2 regions of the Methylacidiphilum caldifontis genome follow, and region 2 is predicted to be linked to the other one. Evidence: riboswitches for the same ligand, from Rfam matches in the RefSeq annotation. Region 2 holds a riboswitch; the other holds the start of a gene.

Region 1 (9,709 bases), 1.1 Mb from region 2:
TTGCTAAGGATATTTCAGCAGGACTGTTAGGTAGCTCTTGTACTTGGAATATCCTTGATTTAAGCCATGTGAGCCTTTTGTTGTGTGTGAGAGCTTTCGATTCGAAACCTTAGCCAAGGATCGGCGTCTACAAGATAGCAGTTACCCTGACGCTTTTCCCCTGCATAGTCAATTAACCATGTACGTTAATTTTTTATCAATCAAATGAATTTATCTCTTCCATTCAGAGATATCTGTTCACATTATTCCACTTAAGGTTAGATTCAGGCAGTCTTTTGCTGCTATTCTTTGCGCAAACATTATTTGGATAAGAAAAGCTTGTTATAAGAAGAGTCCGCTTTGTTTAAGTAATGCTCAGGGAGGAAGACTGAACCAAAAAAACTTAAAAACCAATTACCTTGCCAGACCTAAAAAGCGTGCCGGTGGAGGGAGTCGAACCCACACCCGGTTGCCCGGACCAGATTTTGAGTCTGGCGCGTCTGCCATTCCGCCACACCGGCTATTTCATCTTCATGTTAGAAGAAAATTAAATTATCCTTTCTTATTTGGGTTGTCGATAGAAAACCTAATGTACTCTCATTAAGTACTTTTGGGCAGTAGCTGCTTTGGAAGGAAAAAGCGGTTAGCGATTAAAGTGGGGAAAATAGCCGTAGAGATAATGACTGGAATTAAAACTGAATATTGGCTTTGGGTGATAATTCCATGCGATAGACCATAAAGACAACAGATCACATTGAAAGTTAGCCCTGTTGACATCAGCAATGTTGTGTAGGCAGCTTGTTGTACTCCTTTTCTTTTAACAAGGAGTGGGAATGTTCCGCTAAATTTAGCAAGCTGTTGAATTGCAAAAAAGAAGAAAAAGGGGATGAGACTTTTCATTAGGGATGATAAATCGACGAATGAACCAGCTCGAATAAAATAAAAGGGAGTGAGGATCCCTAGGGTAATCGTTCGTAAACGTTTGACTAAGTCATGGTTTTGTCCCACAGATTTGGCCAGAACCATGCCAACAAGGTAGGCGGGCAATACCGCTTCAGAACCTGCCCAAACAGCAATACCTCCAAGACCAAAGAGGAAAAACAATAGATATTTTGTTTCTAATTCAGAAGGTTTGTTGCCATATTTTTTCAAGAAATAAGGAGTAAGTTTAGCTAGGCCAATAGAGCATATGAGAATACTTATCGTTAATATCGCCGTTTTCCATCCAAAAGGAGCAAAAAGAAACCCTAGCATAAGGACAGAACTTAAATCATTGATAAAACATGCGACAAGAAGGCCTTTGCCATAACTAGTTTTGTTCAATCCAAATTCTAAAAGAACAGTATACATAACAGCTACAGAGGTTGCAGAGAGAGCAATGCCTGCCAGAAGAGAAGCTTTCCAATCCCAATGGAAAAAGAAATGAGCAAACAGGGCACAGCACAAAAAAGGGACAAAAAAGGTAATTAAGCCAATCAGGGTAGACTCTTTCCATTGCTTTCTGAACGAACTTGGTTCAAGTTCAGATCCAGCCATAAAAGTTAGCATTATTGCTCCCAATCCAGCTAAAAAACTAATCCAACCTTCTTTGGGATTAAGACCGGTTTTTCCAAAAAAGATAAAAGCCAAGTATTGTCCAAATATGCCGATAATGATTTCGATGAGTGCTGCTGAAATTCGAAATTTTACCGCTAAAAAGGAAGCGACGAGCGCGAGTCCCATCCAAAAACATGCTAAGAACCATGTGTGTTCCATTAAAACCCTTCTTTCTAATAATTGCTTTAGGAAATTAAAAGAGTAGGAGTTATCACTTCGATAAAGAAGGGTTTTCCAGGGAGCTGGATGGTAAACTCCATTACCGGCTTTTCTTTTTAAGAATAAAATTTTAAAGTGTCAAGCAGCAACTCCATTTTTTTAAATTAAAAAAGACTAAAAGAAAGCACGTAGATTGAGTTTTCTAAGGATATGATCGGCTTGATTCAAAGAGTGAAAGAGGCGGCGGTTTCCACAATAGATCAAAAGCAGGCATGTTCTATTGGCAAAGGGATTGTGCTGTTTTTAGCTATTGAAAAGGAGGATAGAGAAAAAAATGGCGATCTTCTCGTAGAGAAAGTGCTCAAATGTAGGATATTTGCAGATGAAACGGGAAAGATGAACCGGTCTCTTCTTGACATAAATGGGGAGCTGCTCGTTATTCCTGAATTTACCCTAGCTGGTGAAATCGCTAAAGGCAATAGACCGAGTTTTGATCGCGCTGCCCCTGCAGAGGTGGGCAAACAACTATTCGATTATTTTACAATGCAGTTAGAAAATAGATATAAAGCGGTGAAGAAAGGCTATTTTGGAGCGAATATGGCTGTATATTTGATTAACGATGGTCCTGTGACGTTTTGGATTAAAACTTAAGCTTTACCCAAATAGGCAAAATATTTCTCAACCCTAAAAATAAAGGTTTTTTTTCATTTTTGTATGCAAGCCGTAGCCATAGAAGTAAAGAACTTACGCAAGGTGTTTGGCAAACTTGTGGCTGTAGATCAGCTTTCCTTTAAAGTCATGGAATCTGAAATCGTTGGGTTTTTGGGGGCCAACGGGGCGGGAAAAACAACATTGATTCATTTGTTGCTTGGGCTTTTAACGCCTAGTTCGGGTTCCATTCAGATTTTTGGTCTCTCTCCTTCTACATCTAGAAGAGAGATCCTATCTTTTTCCAATTTTGCTTCTGGTTACATTAGCTTACCTACAAATCTAACTGTAAAAGAAAATCTTCAAGTATTTTCCCGCCTTTATCGGATAAAAAACCCGGAAGAAAAAATCCTTTCTCTTCTTCATCTATTAGAAATTGATCACTTGCAAAACAAAATTACAGGTTTTCTCTCTGCTGGGGAGTTAACTCGGCTCTGCTTATGTAAAGCCTTGCTGAACGATCCAAAACTGCTCTTTTTAGATGAACCGACGGCGGGTCTTGATCCCAATATTTCTGACAAGGTCTGTGAGTTGTTGCTTGAACTGAGAAGGAAAACTGGACTCACTATTGTGTACACCTCTCATAATATGCGAGATGTAGAAAGACTTTGTGACCGGATTATTTTTATGAAATCGGGAAAAATTATTACCCAGGGAATACCGCTAGAAATTGTTCAAGAATTTAAGCAAAAAAGTCTTGAAGAACTTTTTATTCAGTTGGTTCGGGAATAATCCAAATCGCTTCGACAATGAATAGAGAAAGAATTATAGGCCTTTTTTTGCGTTACACTTACGTTTACAGGAGAAGCTGGATTCGGGTTTTAGAATTTGTTTTTTGGCCCCTCATGGACTTGCTCGTTTGGGGATATCTGACTCTTTATCTCACGGGTTCCCCAAAGAATTTCTCAAGCCCGTTTCAATTTTTGATCGGTGCGATGATCCTTTGGGATGTGCTTTATCGGACACAGCTAGGAATTACACTATCTTTTTTGGAAGATGTATGGTCGAAGAATTTGATCAACCTTTTTGTTAGTCCCATAACCATTGGAGAGTTTTTTGTGGCAACTATTTTAGTGGGCATCACCAAGTCTCTTTTAATCGTAGGCCTTTTAGGAACCATAGCCGCTTTATTTTTCCATTTTAACCTACTGCAACTGGGCACTTACTTATTACCTCTTGTTTGCAATCTTTTCTTGATGGGAGCAGCTTGTGGAATTTTAACTATTGCTTTTCTTCTTAGGTGGGGGCAAGCTGCAGAGTCTCTTGCTTGGGCTATACCAATTCTTTTCCAACCTTTTGCAGCTGTTTTTTATCCCCTCCATGTCCTTCCCTCCTCTATACAACCCTTGTCTTTTCTTATCCCTGCAACGCATGTTTTTGAAGGGTTGAGAAGTGGCCTTGAAGGGATTTATGCTTATAATCATTTATTGTGGGCAACCGCTTTGAACTTTTGTTATTTAGGACTTTCTTTCATTCTTTTTAAGCACTTTTTTTCTATCGCCAAAGAAAAGGGCCTTCTTGTTAAATTGGGCACACAATGAGCTTTGCCACTTTTCTTCAACCTATTGTTATGCTATCGAATCAAACCGATTTTGAAAAAAAAGTGCATTATTTAGCCGGAAGCCCCGATTCGATCTCTTTTTTAAAAGACAATTGCTCTTTTTCCTTTTCGTTTATTTTGCTCTTGGAGGGTGTTGCGGCAAAAAAACTACTGAAGACAGTCGCGCCAACTAGCGCTAAAATCCATCCTCCAAACAGAAGGAAAAGAACAATTAATCCAACAAGAGTACCAAAAGAGGAAACAATAAAAGCAACTACATCATTAATATTCATAGTTAACTCCATTAATTAGAAATTATTATGCTATAAGTAAATCAAAAATCAAATAAGAATATATAAAAATTGCATAGAATGTTAGCGATAGGAAAATCACAAAGGATCATTTTGGGGAGGGGAATAGATTTGATTTATATTTATAGTTAAATAAATAAGACTTAATAATAAGTAAATCTTTTTTCTTATACAATTAATTATATTAATCGATTTAAGCAAAAAATATGTCTGAAAATCCAATCGAAGAAAAGGCTAAGGAAATCATTGAAGAAAAACTTGAGGAAGAGAGGAAAAAGGAAAAATGGCTATATCATGTTTCTTTTTCGATTATTCTCATGGCGGTGTTAGGAACGATTGTTGCAGCCGACTCGGAAAATAGTGTTACAGAAGCCATTATTTTACGTAATGAAGCGATTCTTTTTCAAGATAAAGCCACAGATATGTGGAATTTTTTTCAGGCTAAGTCGATGAGAGAAGCGGGTTATCGCATCGCTAATACTATCAATCCAAAGCCTGAGTTCGAACAAGAAATTGAAAGATACCGGAAAGAGAAGATGGATATTGAACAAAAAGCCAAGCTTCTTGAAGAACAGGTAACGGCAAGGCTAAAAGAAAGCGAACGGTATTATCACAAGCACCATATTTTTAGAATGGCGGGTATTCTTGTCCAGGTTGGAATTGCATTGTCTTCTGTTTCCGCTTTGTTGAAAAGGAAAACGGTATGGTATTTAGCGATCTCTTTAGCAATAGGAGGATTAATCGTATTTTCGACCGCTTTATTAAAGTAGAAGAAAAAGGGTAAGGCTTTTTACAAGAAAGCAGATTTTAGGGAGTTTTCTTTAATTTAATTCTTTCTTTTAGAAGGGAAACATCCACTTTAAGGTAGACTTCAGGAACTCCAAAAACGATTTTTCTTTATTAATTTCGCATTTTTGGAAATCCAGATCCTGGTGTAAATCGAGGGATAAAATAGGTCTTTCATACAATTTTTCGATTGTTTGCACAACATGGCTATAAAGGCCCTGGGCAAGAGTATATGCTTCTAGAGCTGATTTCTGCAGATCAACCGTTTTGCCTACCTTGGGTTCAACAAGAACACACAAAGAATCGGTGAGGAGATCCTTTCCATAGCCAGATGTTTTTTCTGTCCATACTCCATGGTTTTCGTAGGCAGCGGTTGTGATTCGTAGATCTTCCTTTTCGACTGCAAGCTCGATAAATCCAAATGTTTGATCCATTTTGAAATAGACTCTGTTCTTATTATCTATGAAAAGATTATAATCTGCAGGTAATGATTCAACATTTAGAGATAAGTTTTGAGAATAATCTTTTTCTAGTCGTTCTTTTATTTGAGTCAATTCAGCCGCTTTGCCTTTGAGAACCAAGCTACGCAAAATAAGGGCATGGGGGACTAAAGGGGGAAGAGAAGGCCAAGCAGATCGAATGACATAATGTCCATTATGAAAAGCTGATTGGTAAAGAAACCATCCCGACAATAAAATAAGAATACCAATCCCATAATAGGGAATAAAGAGAAGGCCGATTATCCATAGAATCCGAGCCCAGTTCACCGTATCAATGGGTTTTAACCGGGTAATCTTGTTTTGGGTTAACCACAGTTGCCATGAGAAAGCTCTTTTTTGATGAAAATGACAGAGAGAAAAGGGTGAAGAGGGGTCTGGAAATTTCAAGAAAAGAGTTTTTACAATTTGCTTAACATGTTCTTGGGTAAGATCCACAACACAGAACCGTTTAATTCGACCCATTATGGATAGAGAAAGCCTTATTTCCTGTTCGAACTGCCGAAAAGGAGTGTAGACGAATTGGAAGCGGGCAGCCGTACGAGCGATTATCTCTTGAGATCTTGGATGCGGAAATTCCAAACGGTATTCAAGATAAACTTGAGGATCCAGAGGCTCAGATTGAGAGTGTTCTGCTTTTATTCCATAATTAGCCAGTTCTTGGTCCATCCAAGATTTGATAAGGTTCAAGCTCTTTAGCAGCTGGATAAAAGGATCAACGGTTTGCTTCTTTTTAGGAATTTCTTGTTGGGTTGATGAATTTTCCTCTTGAACTTTTTTTTCAGTCTCAGTAGGTGATTCTTTAAGCTCAATCTCCTGGATTAATTGCCCAAGGGGTTGCCAATCTTTAAGATCTTTATGCCAAGCTAGGGTTTGAGTATTGATGGTTCCTTCTTCTAGAAGCTTGAGGATCTCCTCCATGGAAAAAGGACCCTCTTTTTTCCCGGATTGAACGATGAATATTTCCATAAATTTTCCTCTGCATTCTATTGAGTTAGGAGCCGGCTGCAGAGCAAGAATATCGTTATTAGATTAAAATTTTTACCGGGAAAAAAGTTCCTTTGAAATCTAAAGGAACAGTTCAAAAATTTGTGATAAATTGAAAGCAAAAAGGAATCAAAAAACTGGCTTACAAAGCTCTAATCTACATTTTTCCTTCGACTGGCTAACCACTTACTCCGATGATTAATTACCCAGTCTAGTAGAGCTTTTTCAAAACCAATGTCATAGCCCTTTTTCTCGCTTTCAATCCACTTGTGTTTTAAGATCTCTTCTCTTTCTAACAGGAATTCTTGATAAAGGGTTGAGTTTTTTAGTAGCGTCGAAATACACTCCATTTTTTTGTTTTCCTCCATTACCTCTCTCCGCAAATTCACAAGTCTTTATTGAGTTATTCTAAGTATAAAATACCACAAAAAAATTAATTTAAATAATGGCAATTTATATTGAGCACAAAGAGTAAAAGATTATTTCAAAAAGTCAATAATTTTTTGTGCAGCTTCAAGAAATACTTGGCTCGTTTTTCTATCCGGTTCAGATAGAACAATAGGCAGCCCATGATCGGAAGATATACGAAGTTCGGCTTCAATGGGAATTTCTCCTAAAAAAGGAACATTTTGCTTCTCAGCCTCTTTTTTTCCTCCGCCACAACCGAAAAGATCATATTTTTTATTATCAGTTGGACAAATAAAATAACTCATATTTTCAATAATTCCCAAGATAGGAACGTTAACTTTTTTGAACATACTGACCGCTTTTCTCGCATCCACAAGAGCTACTTCTTGGGGGGTTGTGACGATAACCGCTCCTGATAACCTAACCGTCTGAACGATAGTTAATTGAATGTCTCCTGTTCCAGGGGGCAAATCGAGAACTAAAAAATCGAGATTTCCCCACTCGACATTTTTTAAAAACTCTTGGGTATAACGGGTAACCAAGGGGCCTCTTAAAACAGCAGGTTGATCAGCTTCCAAAAGAAAACCCATACTCATGAGTTTTAGACCATATTGTTCAACAGGAATAAGCCTTTCATCCGGAGTAATTTGAGGGGATTCAGTGGTTCCGAACATCATCGAAATACTTGGTCCGTAAATATCACAGTCGCAAAGGCCGACAACCAGTCCTTTTTTGTAGAGGGCACAAGCAAGATTGGCTGCCACGGTTGATTTTCCAACTCCACCTTTGCCGCTAGCCACAGCAATGATGTGTTTGATGTCAGAACTGATCAAGGTAGATTTGGGGGTTGGATGTGACTCTGGCCTTTTGATGAAAACCTGGATATTACCTATACCTTCAAAGCTCGAGAGTTTTGATTTAATCTCTTTTTCCAGTTGTCCAGGAATATCAGGATTGGGACTAGAAAGTTCGAGTTTAATACGGACTTCACCTTCTGCAAGCTCAATTTCTTTCACGAGGCCAAATGAAACGATATCCCTGCTAAATCCAGGATACCGGACTTCTTTAAGTTGATTTAAAATTTGTTCTTTACTGAATATAGGCATAAGGCAAATCAAAATTTAGGTTTATCGGCTTAAGGGTGAGCCAGAAAGTTGGTTCAATATTATAAACAAATGATAGGCTGAAGACTCTAAAAAATGATAAACAGGAGGGAGATTGAGAAACACGATAATGGCTATAAACCAAAAAAGGCCCATTTGACGTTCCCATTGGTCACTGATTCTAAAAATATTTTTGAGTACGGTCCAACCGTCAAAAGGCATAATCGGAAGAAGATGAAAAACGGAAAGAAAAATAGAAGCGAGTACAAAAGTGGCGAAAAGTTCACCCAGTTTATGATCATGAGGAATGATCAGTTTGGCAAGGACAAGGAGTAAAAAAGCGGTGATGATATTGGCTAGGGGACCAGCAAGAGCGATCAGAATACCTTGAATCCTAGGATTTTTTAATCGATGTGGATCGATAGGCACGGGTCTACCCCAAGCGAAAAAACCGAATCCTCCAGGAAGAACAAAAATGTTAATGGCAGGAATGATTAAAGTCCCAAAAAGATCCATGTGAACAAGAGGATTGAAGGTCAAACGACCTTCATCTTTAGGTGTGTTGTCTCCCATTAAAGTTGCAACTAGAGCATGTGCAAACTCATGGATCGTGATAAGGGGAATAAGAAGAAGAAAAAGATAGAGTTTATCTAAAGTAGGATTCATGAGGAAAAATCTTTATGAAATTGAAACACTGTTCATTAAAAATAACCAATAATGCATTTTTATGAGAACTTTGTTAGCGATCTTTTGTCCTTTCCTTATTATACTTTCCATTTATCTGGGTGATTTGCAAGCTGTAGTCATCGATTTGGGTATTGATGTGCTTGTAGAAAATCATTTTCATGGATTGGAAGCAAAAAGAATTGGTTTAATTACAAATCGTTCAGCTGTCAATAAAAATGGAATTTCTACTATAGACTTATTTTTTCATTCTCCACAAGTAAAACTTGTGGCTTTGTTTACTCCAGAATACGGTCTATATGGTTTAGAACCCATGAAGAAAAATGGTTCTTATGTGGATTCTCAAACCAACCTTCCTGTGTATCCTTTGATTGGCGATGACCTCAAGCCGACAGCTGAGATGCTTCAAAATGTTGATGTGCTTGTTTTTGATTTGCAGGATATAGGTTCAAGGAGTTTTACTTTTTTGAGTACAATGGGCCTTGCCATGGAAGCTGCAGCCGAAAATGGCAAGGAATTCTTTGTTCTGGATCGGCCTAATCCTCTTGGTGGAGAACGTGTTGAAGGAATGCCTTTTGATAACCATTTCCGATCTTTTTATAGCGAATGGGATATTCCGTATATTCATGGGATGACTCCTTGTGAAATTGCTGTAATGATCAATGGAGAAAACTGGATTTTTAAAAAACCCAAGCTTACGGTTGTGCCCATGAAAGGATGGGATAGATCGATGCTGTGGAAGGATACGGGGCTTAGTTGGTATCCACCTTCTCCTTATTTGCCAAACGAAGAAAGTCCTTTTTACTTTTCAATCAGTTCTTTTTTAGGAATAAGCCCTGAAATCGACAATGGAATAGGAACAGCCTTTCCCTACAAATTCATAGGAGCTTCTCGAATCGATCCTTATTTTTTTTCTCGCCAGATGAACAAAAGAAAGATTCCCTTTTGTTA
Region 2 (12,119 bases):
CACTATTATGGATTTCAGCCTACCCTGAATATGTGGCAAGTATATCTTAATTCAAACTGGGAACTGGATATATGGGGAAAACTAAGGAGGCAACTGGAAGCGGCAAAGGCCGAAGCTCAAGCTTCTCAAGCCGAACTAGAAGGCATGAAACTAACGATTCATGCCGACGTAGCCCAGGCTTATTACCTATTGCGTTACATCGATAGCCAACTTGAGGTAATGGAACGGATGATCCATGTCTACGAAGACAACCTGAAAAGGGTAGAAATTCGCTATAAAAGCGGTCTATCTAACGAGTTGGACCTAGCAAGGGCAAAAACCGATCTTTCACGGATAAAGGCCCAGTATATTGCTCTGGAAAGCCATAGGGCAAAAGTGGAAAATTCGATTGCCAGGCTCCTTGGTCAGCCCGCCTCAACCTTCCATTTTCCCCGAAAGCCCTTAAAAGAAGAACCTCCTGATATCCCCACAAGCCTACCTTCAGAAATTTTAGAGCAAAGACCAGACATATCTCAAGCTGAAAGGGAAATGGCTGCAACCAATGCGATGATCGGAGTAGCCTATGCGGCCTATTTTCCATCCGTCAATCTCAATGCCTACTTTGGATTTTTCAACACCGATTTTGGCCAGCTCTTTACTTGGCCTTCCAATTCATGGATATATGGCCCTTTGATTGATCTTCCTCTTTTTGAGGGCGGTAGACTATTGGCCAACTTGATGCAGGCTCGTGCTGCATATGAAAAAGCGGTAGCTTCCTACCGAGAGACCGTTCTTTCTGCGTTTGAAGAAGTGGAAAATGCTTTGATCGGTGTGCGGTTGTTGGAAGAAGAACAAAAAGTCGAGGATGAGGTTGTCGCTTCAGCTAAAAAACAATATGAGCTAGCTTTCGATCGGTTTCAAAGAGGACTTTCTCATTACATTGAAGTTGATACCACCGAAACGGTTTGGCTCAACGCCATTCTTACAGACATTGCATTGCGAGGTGAAAGATTTATTGTCCGCATCGCCCTTATACGTGCATTTGGTGGAGGATGGCAAGACAGCTCGATGAAAAAGTCGCCTATTAAAGAAGCTGAGTCTAAAAAAGTCCAAAAATAGAAATAAAAAGAGAAAATTTAAGTTGAAAATTAAAAATCTCTGGTTAATAAGGTCTGTAACACGACTATATTGGGCGATGGGGCTCGCCGACCGTTAACCGCCTTTCTTCAAAAAAAAGAAGGCTGATAGCTCCTACTGCTAATTTAATAAAAAATGAAAATGGGGCGGAAAACGGTCATCTTTACGAATAACTTCAAGTTATATTTCAATTTTCTCGATCCCCTCTTGACTAAAAGGAAAAGGATAAATTCTTTTGCCCACAATGAATAATTCCCTAAAACTTTTTTTTCTCTTTTTTCTTTATTTTATCCTTCAATGTTTCTGTTTTTTCCAATCGGGTTCCTATACGGACATCATTCCCTATGCAACCGCTGAGCTTGGCCAAAGTCAAAGTCATGGTGCATGGACTAATGGATTTTTTTTCTTAGGGCAAGGATTCGGCCTTCTCATGGCTAGCCCATTGAGCCTTCATTATGGAAGAAAAAAAACCGTACTCTTCTTTTCTTTTCTTCTCTCGGCCAGTAGCATCCTTTGTGCATGGGCCTGGGATTTCTACTTTTTTTTGATTGGTCGGTTATTGCAGGGTATTTGCTGTGGTGTGCTAATCATCGGCTCTCAAAGTTTAATGTTTGAAAATACTCCTGAAACCTGGAGAGTCTTTCCCTTAATGCTAGGGGCCATGGCTAGTGTGCTACCCTTTACAATTGGTCCAACAATTGGTGGCTATGGCAAAGAGTTTTTAGGCAGAGAGTCAAGCAGTTGGAGGTACTGGTTTTATCTGAGTGCTATTCTTTTTCTTATCCTCAGTTTGTTGCTTTATCAGCTGTTCGAAGAAAAGGGAGAAGTTCCGACAAAAAAGCGATGGGATTGGAAAGGCTCAATCCTTCTTTTTATAACCTTGGCTGCTGCACAAATGATTTTCAACATGGGCGATGATTACGAGTGGCTTATTTCTCCCATTATCGATTTTATGCTTATCTTGGCCATTGCCAGCTTTATTGGTTTGATAGTCGTGGAATTTAACCAGATAGATCCTTTCCTCCGTGTAAACCTTTTATTAAGAAAAAATTTTTTAATCGGTTCGGTATGCTTGACAATTGGCTTTCTCTTTTTTTATGGCTTGTGGACAACGCTGCTTGTCCGGCTTCAGAATCAATGCCTGTTCCCGCCACACCAAGCGGGGACTCTCTTTATCGGCATGGCACTTTTTTCCACACCCATCTCTTTTTTTCTACCCAGGCTAGTAGGCAAAATAAAATTTCGCATCTATGGTTTTTTTGTATTTGTCCTTCTGGGTGGACTTTACAGCTGGATGGGCTATTTCGATTTTTACCAGAAAAGATGGTTCTGGGTGCAATCCCCTTTTATTTTTCTTCTTCAGGGTATTGCTTTAGGTCTTTTCTTTATCCCTCTTACTAATCTGATCATCTCCGGCCTTTCTCCTAAAAATCAACTTCTAGCCGTTGAGCTTTCAAGCAGTATGCGTATTATTGGCCAGGGATGGGCTTCCCCCATTATCGGCACGATCCTCTACCACCGGATTGTTTTTCACAAGATGCGGCTAGCTGACTGGCTCTACATGGGTAATCCCTATTTGATGGAATATTATTCAAAGTTCAAAGAGCAAGGAATGGATAGAGAAATAGCCTTTAAGTTTCTCGATCAATCGGCCCTTTCCCACGCCTTTATCATAAGCCTTGATGATGCTTTCAGGTTCTGTGGCATAGGTTTCTTCATTTTATCTGGATTGATCCTTTTGGCTAAGGAAAAACAAGACTAAAGAGCTGGGATACCATGAAAGAGCATCGGAAAGAGGGAATGAAAAATGGATTTTCTCCTATTTTTAATGTCGTAGGGGAAAAGAAAAATAAGGGCCGTTTTCAGCAACTTTTCAAAGCGGTATTTCGCTCATGGGAAAAGGATCTTTCATCGTTTTTTTCCAATAAATATTTTATTTTACTGTTCTTTTTTATCCTGTTTGTCTTAGGAAGCTGGTGGTTTTTCTTTGCAACCCGTTGGGTATCAACAAATGATGCTTACGTAACCGGTAATGTTATTCCTGTCAAAGCCCAGACTTCAGGGAGAGTTGTGGAAGTCTTGGTTGAATCCACTCAATTCGTCCAAAAAAATCAGCTGCTTGTCCGGTTGGATTCGCTGAAACAGCAGGTAGCCTTTGAAAGTGCTAAGCACAACCTGGCTATGGCTGTTCGAAGGGTTGAAGATCTCTTCAACAAGGCAAGATCCTTGCGCAACAAAATCGCTGCACAAAAAGCCATTTTAGGCAGACAACGTTATGATCTTGGCCTTTACACGTCAGGAAGCAAAGCCGGAGTAGTTTCAATCCAAGATGCTGTGGATGCTCAATGGAAAGTAGAGGAGATAGAATCGACAATAAGGCAGCTTGAAGATGAATTGAGGTCAACCGAAGCTTGGATTCAGAAAACGACCATATGGGATAATCCCATTGTGCTCAAAGCGGCAGTAGAACTCAAAGATGCCTACCTGGCTTTATACCGGTGTCAGGTTGTGGCACCTGTAGCGGGTTATATCGCAAAGAGATCGGTACAGGTTGGCGATGAGGTGAATCCTGAAAAGTTGCTCATGTCTGTAGTGCCCCTAGATTATTACTGGGTTGTCGCTAATTACAGGGAGACCGAACTTAGGAAGATGAAACCGGGGCAACCTGTAAAAATCAGGGCAGACATCTATGGTAGGCGCTATTTGTTTCATGGAATAGTTGAAGGGATAGAACCGGGTTCTGGAAGTGTTTTTTCTCTACTTCCTCCTGACAATGCCACAGGCAATTACATTCATGTCGTTGAAAGAGTTCCTGTAAGAATAAAAATTGATCCCAAAGAACTCCAAAAACACCCTTTAAGACTTGGACTGTCGGTTGTGACCAAAGTGGATGTGGCCTATAAGGGTCAATCAGTGCTTAAACCCCTGACAGAAATTCCTCCTGAAGTCAAGAAAACCGATTATACTTCGTCTTATTTTACCGAAGAACTGGTGGGAGTAGACAATTTAATAAGATCGATCATTGAACAAAACCGTTATCCCCAAGACCAAACTCAAGGTTCTTTAAGCCAAAAAAAGGAATGAAATCCCTAAATCAGCTAAAACTGGACTTTCCTGATTTTTAAAATCCATTCTTAGTGTTTTTCTTTTGGGCTATAAAGTTCTAGAATCTATATTTATGCAACGTTAAAAAAAACAATGACCTTGGAAAAAATCCTTGTCGGCTACGATGGCTCGGAAGGAGCAAAAAAAGCGTTAAGTTTCGCTTTGAAATTAGCAACTGTTATGGGTTCAAAGATAACGATCCTTGCTGTCAGTCATCCTCCCGAGTTCAACCAAGATACTGAATTTAGTCTTGAAAGGCAGAAAATTGTATCTGAAATTAAATGGGCCATGGAAAAAGCGGCAGAAGAAAAAGTAGGGATTGAGGTAAAAACCGCGATGGGAGATCCAGCAGACAAGATTATTAAACTGGCCCGGGAAGGTAACTTCGATCTCGTAGTCTTGGGTCGAAGGGGGCTATCCAGGGTTGGATATTGGCTCACCGGTTCAGTGTCTGAACGAGTTGTCCGTCACAGCCCTTGCTCAATTCTGATTGTAGAATAGTTTTTTATCCCCCGTTTAGAGATTTAAGCTTTAAAATAAGCAAGCATCATCTATTTTATTTCGAATTCTTAAGAGAACTAACAGATCGACCAAATCAGCGTTTCCATCACGGGATTGGACAACAAAGCAGAGGATTTTTTTCTTAAGCTCAAAAACAATTTGTTAAAAAGAGCATTAATATCCTTGAATACTTTATTCCTTTTTTTTAATATTGTAATAACAAGGAAAAGTTATGGAAGAAAAAATATCGATCATTCTTTTTTCTGGAACCGTAGACAAACTTCTTGCCGCAGTTACAATTGCATCAGGTGCCGCAGCCATGCAAAAGAAGGTCCAGATTTTTGTGACCTTTTATGGGCTTTTAGCTTTTAGAAAAGATGATTGGAAAACCAATAGACGACTCAGTAAAGATTTTGAAGATTTTGCTACGGAGGCCTTAAAGGCGATGGAAGCCAAGAAGGTCCCCAATTGGTTGGATACGTTAAAAAGTGCGATGGAAATTGGAGATGTAACGGTTCATGCCTGTGGGCTAACCATGGATCTTTTAGCCATTAAACTTGAAGATTTAGAATCTGTTGTCAGTGATATTGTTGGTGTAGGGACGTTCATAGAAAATGCTTCCGGCGGCCAAATTCTCTTTCTCTAACAGGAGGTTAATATGGAAGGAATTAAAATTACAAAAGAAGTCGATGCTCGGGGCAGCTTTTGTCCAGGACCTTTGATGGAAATGATCAGGTTAATCCGATCTGCAAATGTAGGAGATGTAGTCGCTGTCATTTCGGGTGATGAAGGCACAAAAAAAGACCTGCCTGCATGGATCAAAAAGGCAAAGCATGAACTGATTGCTGAAGAACCCATAGAGGGTGGTGCTACTCGTTTTATCTGTAAGAAACTCCATTAATTCAATCAAAAGAGAGAGTTTTTATGGCCAAAAATATCTTGGTATTGGGAGGAGGAACAGGAGGTTCTATTGTTGCCAACATTTTGGCACGAACATTAAAGAGCCAAGAAGCACAAATTACGGTCATATCTGATTCTCCTCTTCATGTCTATCAACCTTTCCAGCTTTACATTCCTTTTGGCTACCAGGACCCCCGCAAAATCGCACGCTCTGAAAGATCGCTTCTGAACAGAAGGATATCCCTGGTTATCGATCCCGTTGAACAGCTCGATGTCAAGAACCATCAAGTCATATGTCATTCTAAGAAAAGCTATCCCTATGATTATCTGGTTATCGCCACCGGTTCTGTTGTCGATGAAGAGCAGATAGCGGGTTTTAAAGAGGGAGCTGATCATTTTTATACACCCAAGGCCGCTTTTTCTCTCTATGAAAAACTTCAAAATTTTAACGGGGGAACGATCGTTGTGGGTATTGGAGGACTGCCTTACAAGTGTCCTGTAGCGCCCATTGAGTTTACTTTCATGCTTGAGGAATTTTTGACGAAAAAAGGGTTACGTCAGCGGACTGAAATTATCTATACTTTTCCTCTTAATGATGTTTTTAATATCAAAACCGCAGCCGATTACATTCGAACTGACTTTGAAAAGCGAAATATTAAGACTGAGCTTTTCTTTAACTTGGCTGAAATTCATCCCGAAAAAAAGGTTGTTGAAAGCTTAGAAGGGACTGAGCTTTCCTATGATCTCCTTGTCATGACTCCACCTCATAAAGGAGCAACTTTTCTTAGGGGACACGAAATTGCGGATGCCGAAGGTTGGATAAATACGGATCGACATTCACTAAAGGTATTAAATGCGCAAGACATCTGGGCTCTCGGAGACACTACAAACTTGCCGATAAGCAAGGCAGGCAGCACAGCTCATTTCCAGGCCCCTGTTATTGCAAGACAAATCTGTGCAGCGATCAGGCAGGAAAATCTAGAGGATGGGAAAAACCGTTACAATGGTCATGTGGCCTGTTTTATCGAATCGGGGTACGGAAAGGCAACCATGCTCGATTTCGATTACGATCATCCTCCTCAACCCCCACCCCCTTCCGAGTTTATCCATTTTCAAAAATTAGCCCTAAACAAGTTTTATTGGTATCTTATTCCCAAAGCAATCATATAGAACAGAATTCCCGGGCAAAGTCAGCCTTGAGTATCTTTAGAAAGAACCCTTTATATTTGTTCTAGCCTTAATATTCAGATCCTTACCGCCTCTATCCATTTAACAATATCGAGATAAATGTTTTCTTCCTTCACAATCCTAAAACCACTGTTGCGCACGTTAGACACCGTATCCCGGTTCAAATCAGGGCCAAAGCGTTGAGAAAGAGGCGTAAGAAGATCAAAAAGAACACCAATAGGCCCTATCCGACTCCGGACATGTTCGAAAAGATAGAAATTTCCACTTGGACGTAAGACTCGATAAATTTCTCTCATCCCTCGGAGTGGATCAGCTACCGAACAAAAAGTACAGACGCTCAGAACGGAATCAAAAAATGCGTCGGGGAAATCCAAGGCACAGACATCGGCTTCTTTAAGTTCGAGAATAGCTGGGAAAAATTTTGCTTTCTGTGCTGCTCTTTCAAGCATCTTAGGACTGATATCGATGGCTATAACCTGCCCATCATGGGGTAAAAACTTGAAATCCTTACCGGTGCCCGCACCTACAAGCAAGGTTTTCCCTTTTATTTTCTTAAAAAGCCTGGATTTAAATGGAGAAAACCGCTTGTCATCAGCCCAAGTAAGGCAATCAAAGAAAAAACTAGCAAAATTCCATTTTTCACGACTCTTTTGTGCCTGCAGCTTCGTCTCCATAAAATTTTTCCCTTTCCCTCTGTAAAGCTCTGTCATATACATGAAATAAAGCCACAACAATGGCTCCAAAAAGTGCTCCAACCCATAGAGCTTCAGAAAGAGATTTCGAACCTGCTCCCATCGAATCTCTCATGGCAAAAAGCATACCCCCATACATCCCAATGATAGAACCAGGAACCATGGTCTGGAACATGCCTAACAAAGGAGCAATCAAGAAGCCTATCGCTAAATGCAGAACCATCCCTACTCCCATACCCAAGATCATGGCCAATACCATGTCTAGCCCTGAAGGAATTATACGGCGTACAGCCCAGGCAATAGCTACCCCAGTCAGAATACCTCCCAAGTAATCACCTAGCATAAACCAGAATAAATTTCCTTGTTTATCAGAAGGGCAATGTTGAGTGTTTTTCATCTATGTATCCTTTCTTTCCAGCTATTTCTTCAGCTAAAAGGCCATACACAAGCAGGTCTTCAAAAATTCCTCTCACTTTTAAATGTTTTCTTAAACAGCCCTCCCACTTCATCCCTAATTTCTGAATCAATTTTATCGAAGGAGTATTGCGAGCCAGGCAATAAGCACATATCTTGTTCAGGTTCAATTTCTTGAAAGCATAATCGATCACTGCCTGGCAGGCTTCAGTCCCATATCCTTTGGACCAATGCGGTTTGCCAATCCAACAACCAATTTCAGCCCGCTCATGATGTGGCTCAAAGAAAAGAATTACCGAACCCACCAATACAGAGTCTGCCCTCGAAACAATGGCCAAACTCAGTGTCTCTCCCCTGTTAGTCATGGCTATATGATCTTGAAGCCATAAGGGAGCTTTTTCAGGGCTATCGGGGTATGTAATCGGGCGCGTTCCCCAAGAAACATCTGGATCACCAGAAAGGCTTATAAGGCTTTCCTTATCTGTTTCTTCAAAAGGTCGAAGACAAACTCGATCAAGAACTAGGGGAAAAATCACCGTTTTTTTCTGCTAAAAAGAATTCTTCAAAACACATAAAAAAGGACTTTTTTTAGAACACCCAATCCTTTTTTATGTTATTATTATACTATTTTAAATAGTATACGAGAACAAAAGGCCGATCAATACCAAAGAGAACATAATGATAACAATAGGCGAAATCCGCGAGACACTTCTTTTAATGGCAAGCATCGCTGCCCGCAACCTTCAACTCGCCCTCAAAGCCCTGATAGAACGCAACGATGAACTAGCCCAAAGTGTTATTAAGGGAGATGAAGATCTTGACGCCCTTGAAATCAAAATTGACGATCAAATCATTACTTTTATTGCTACACATAGCCCGGTTGCGATCGACTGCCGGTTAGCCCTTGTCGCTTCGAAAATTTCAAGCGATCTTGAACGGATTGGTGACCAAGCGGTAACGATTTCAAGGATCGCATTACAACTTAACGAAAAACCTCCATTAAAATCATTTTTCAATATCGATAAAATGGCTGAAATCGCTAGAAAAATGTATCAAGAAGCCATTGAAAGCTTCATCACAGGTAACCCCAAAGAAACGTTAAGCGTTGTTCGAGAAGACAAGCTTGTAGATCGAATGAACAAGGAGCTGTTCAGCACCCTGGTTAAAATCATGAGAGAAGATCCAGATACTATTCCCCAGGGACTCAATCTTATGCTCGTTTCTCGAGCGATAGAACGAGCAGCTGATCACGCTAAAAACATCGCCGAAGAAGTCTACTATCTTTACAGGGCCAAAGACATTCGACACAAAACCAGCCTCATCAATGTAAATAAAGCAATAGGAGAAAACGTCTAAATTGATTGACCATTTAAAGATATATCCATTGACGCCAGAGGAACAAAAGGATTAAGCAAAGAAAGAAGAAAAGCAAAATAAAATTTCTTCGATCCTTTCTTTTTTGTGCCCTGTGAGAAAAAACAGAGGAACGAGACTCAACTCTCAATAAATATTGCCTAATTTCCTCGTCGTCGTTTTGCATAGATGATTTTCCAACCCTTTTGCATCATTTTTTGAGAAACCATATGGCCATGCCCGCCAAAAGTACAATAATAAGGGGTAAGGAATAGGCAAAGCCGCTCAAGACTTTATTCCAGAAATGAAAAGGCACTTCTTCCTCTTCAATTTCTTCCTCAACCTCGAGTTTCTCTTGGGCCGTACCTACTTTGTCTCGATACTGTGAATATATCGTCTTTGCCTGTTCGACTGTTACTAGAGCTCGGTTAAGTTCTTCTTCAAGGTTCATGGGATCCCATGAAGCAGGCTGAATACTTTCTATAGCCTTCAGCTGCTCGGTAAAATGAGAATGAATGGTTTCAAGCTCTTCAAGCTGTCTTTTTAACTCTCCACCCTGTCTTTCAAGAAGGACAAGACCCCTTGTTAATAAATCAACAGCCATTTTATGACCCTCTTCGAAGGTCCGCTGTTTCTGCCGAAGTTCCTCCAATTGTTTCTTCTGACGTTCAATCTCTTCTTTCCTTCTCTCCAGGTCAAGAAGGATTTCTTGGGCTTGCTGAACTTTTATATTCAAATCATCTATGGAAAAACGATTTTCATCGTTCTCGCTCACAGCTGCCTCCATAGGATTTAGACTTCAAGAACTTCAAAAGGGAATTCAAAAAGATAAAACCAAGCATGTAATAGAAATCTCCAAATCAATCGTAGTATTACCTTTTAATGCTAGATCTGTCAAAAAGAATAAAAAGAAAAAATTTTTTTGTTTTTTCTGCTTATTTTTTGTGACCTCTAAGAGGACCAATCAAACTTTTGAAAAGACACTGTCAAATAGGCTGTTCTGAGCTATTGAAAAAAAAGCCTTATACAGTACAATGTGGTTGTGAGTAACACTAATCAATCGGTTCCCTTCACTACCTTCTTGTATAAACACCACATTGAGCTTGGCGCACACATGGGATTGTTCGCCGGTTGGTGGATGCCCATCTATTACCATTCAGCATTAGCAGAACATAAGGCAGTAAGGGAAAATGCTGGAATCTTTGACCTTTGCCATATGGGACAATTCTTTGTCGAAGGACCGCAAGCCGCTGAATGGCTTAATGGTATTTTAACAAACGATTTGTCGCTTTTAAATGATGGTCAAAGTCAATATAACCTGCTGTTGACGGACAGTGGAGGTATTATAGACGACCTTCTTCTTTACCGGATTAATTCCACAAGTTATCTTCTTGTCGTCAATGCTTCCGTTGCCGATAAAGATTATAGCCTATTCCATCGTTTCTTACCCCACCAAGGAGTAACGCTCACTGACAATCGGCACAAATGGGGTTGTATCGCTATTCAGGGGCCACAATCCTGGGCTATTGTTAAAAAAGTTTTTGGGTTAGATCCTCTTCCAAAGCATACACTCAAAAAAATTATTTTCGAAAAACAGTTTTTATATATTGCTAGCACCGGCTACACGGGTGAAACGGGGGCTGAATTATTTTTCCCCGCAGCAATCGCTTCTCTCATCTGGACTAGACTCTTAGAGGAGGGAAAAATCATTCATTTGCTGCCCTGTGGCCTTGCGAGTAGAAATATTCTCAGACTTGAAGCTTCTCTTCCGTTGAACGGGATCGATCTGAGAGAAGACAAGAATCCATGGGAAGCCGAATTGGATAAGGCGGTTTGCTTATCTAAGCCCTATACTTTTCCTGGCAAATTTGCTCTCGTCCAGCTAAAGAACACTTTTCAAGATCTTCTGGTTGCTTTTACAGCTAAAGATATCATGTGTCCTCAACCAAGAACGGGATCTCCGATTTTTTTCATGGGAGAAAAACGGGGTGAGGTCACAAGCGGGGTATGGTCTCCTTCTTTAGGCCGCGTTATAGGCATGGGATACATTCATAAATTTTGCGCTACTGTGGGAAACACCATTGAGATAGAGATCAGAGACAAGCGTTATCCTTTTTTGATTCAGAAAAAACCCCTTTACAGAAAAGGCAGTTCTCATTCATAGTGAAATTTTGTGATCTAATTCTTTTTAATCATGAATATCCCAAGCGATCGATTGTACACTGAAACCCATGAATGGGTGTCTGTTAATGGAGATATAGCCACCATAGGTATTACCGAGCATGCCCAAAGAGAGCTATCGGACATTGTATATATTGAACTGCCTAAGGTTGGAGACCGTTTTACTCAGAAAGCGGTTGTTGGTGTTATCGAATCGGTCAAAGCGGCAAGTGATCTCTATGCACCGGTTAGTGGAGAGATAGTGGCAGTAAATACCCAGTTAATTGATCACCCCTCATTAGTTAACAGTAACCCCTATGGTGAAGGGTGGATGTTCAAAATGAAAATGAACCATCTTGAAGAACTTTCCTCTCTTAAAGACGCCGAAGCTTACAACGAATTTTTACGTGAAAAAGGCTGATATTCCTCTTCAAGGCTGCAATGTAGGGCTGTAATCTTTAAAGAAAAAAATTTAAATTTTGCTCCTTAAAAAGGTATAGAGCAACATGGATTCCTTCATAAAAAGACATATTGGCTCTTCGGAAGAAGAAATTCAGCAGATGCTTGATTTCCTTCAACTCAAAAGCTTGGATGAACTGATAGACAAAGTCATTCCTCCCTCTTACCGCACTCATACTGAGCTGCGCCTTCCCAGCGAAACTTCCGAAGAGCAAGCCTTAAAAGAGCTTA

What was found. A riboswitch is a leader RNA that binds a small molecule or an ion and turns the genes downstream of it on or off. The one in region 2 is predicted to bind fluoride.
Region 1: another riboswitch for fluoride. It lies ahead of IT6_RS00070 (cation:proton antiporter); the one in region 2 lies ahead of IT6_RS05285 (MFS transporter).

The regions. Positions count from the first base shown of each region.
Region 1 covers NZ_CP065957.1:21,596-31,304, forward strand. The annotation lists tRNA gene IT6_RS00065 (tRNA-Leu) at 418-500, opposite strand; gene IT6_RS00070 (cation:proton antiporter) at 580-1,734, opposite strand; fluoride riboswitch at 1,771-1,848, opposite strand; gene dtd (D-aminoacyl-tRNA deacylase) at 1,945-2,385, shown strand; gene IT6_RS00080 (ABC transporter ATP-binding protein) at 2,488-3,174, shown strand; gene IT6_RS00085 (ABC transporter permease) at 3,192-3,983, shown strand; gene IT6_RS00090 (hypothetical protein) at 4,051-4,275, opposite strand; gene IT6_RS00095 (DUF4337 domain-containing protein) at 4,500-5,063, shown strand; gene IT6_RS00100 (DUF4339 domain-containing protein) at 5,133-6,545, opposite strand; gene IT6_RS00105 (hypothetical protein) at 6,716-6,931, opposite strand; gene IT6_RS00110 (Mrp/NBP35 family ATP-binding protein) at 7,043-8,077, opposite strand; gene IT6_RS00115 (site-2 protease family protein) at 8,099-8,740, opposite strand; gene IT6_RS00120 (exo-beta-N-acetylmuramidase NamZ family protein) at 8,802-9,709, shown strand, end outside.
Region 2 covers NZ_CP065957.1:1,127,412-1,139,530, forward strand. The annotation lists gene IT6_RS05280 (efflux transporter outer membrane subunit) at 1-1,098, shown strand, start outside; fluoride riboswitch at 1,162-1,240, shown strand; gene IT6_RS05285 (MFS transporter) at 1,361-2,878, shown strand; gene IT6_RS05290 (HlyD family secretion protein) at 2,893-4,200, shown strand; gene IT6_RS05295 (universal stress protein) at 4,315-4,722, shown strand; gene IT6_RS05300 (DsrE/DsrF/DrsH-like family protein) at 4,955-5,368, shown strand; gene IT6_RS05305 (sulfurtransferase TusA family protein) at 5,381-5,623, shown strand; gene IT6_RS05310 (NAD(P)/FAD-dependent oxidoreductase) at 5,647-6,792, shown strand; gene IT6_RS05315 (class I SAM-dependent methyltransferase) at 6,867-7,484, opposite strand; gene IT6_RS05320 (hypothetical protein) at 7,450-7,899, opposite strand; gene IT6_RS05325 (GNAT family N-acetyltransferase) at 7,871-8,452, opposite strand; gene phoU (phosphate signaling complex protein PhoU) at 8,595-9,272, shown strand; gene IT6_RS05335 (hypothetical protein) at 9,481-10,044, opposite strand; gene gcvT (glycine cleavage system aminomethyltransferase GcvT) at 10,312-11,433, shown strand; gene gcvH (glycine cleavage system protein GcvH) at 11,464-11,850, shown strand; gene gcvP (aminomethyl-transferring glycine dehydrogenase) at 11,936-12,119, shown strand, end outside.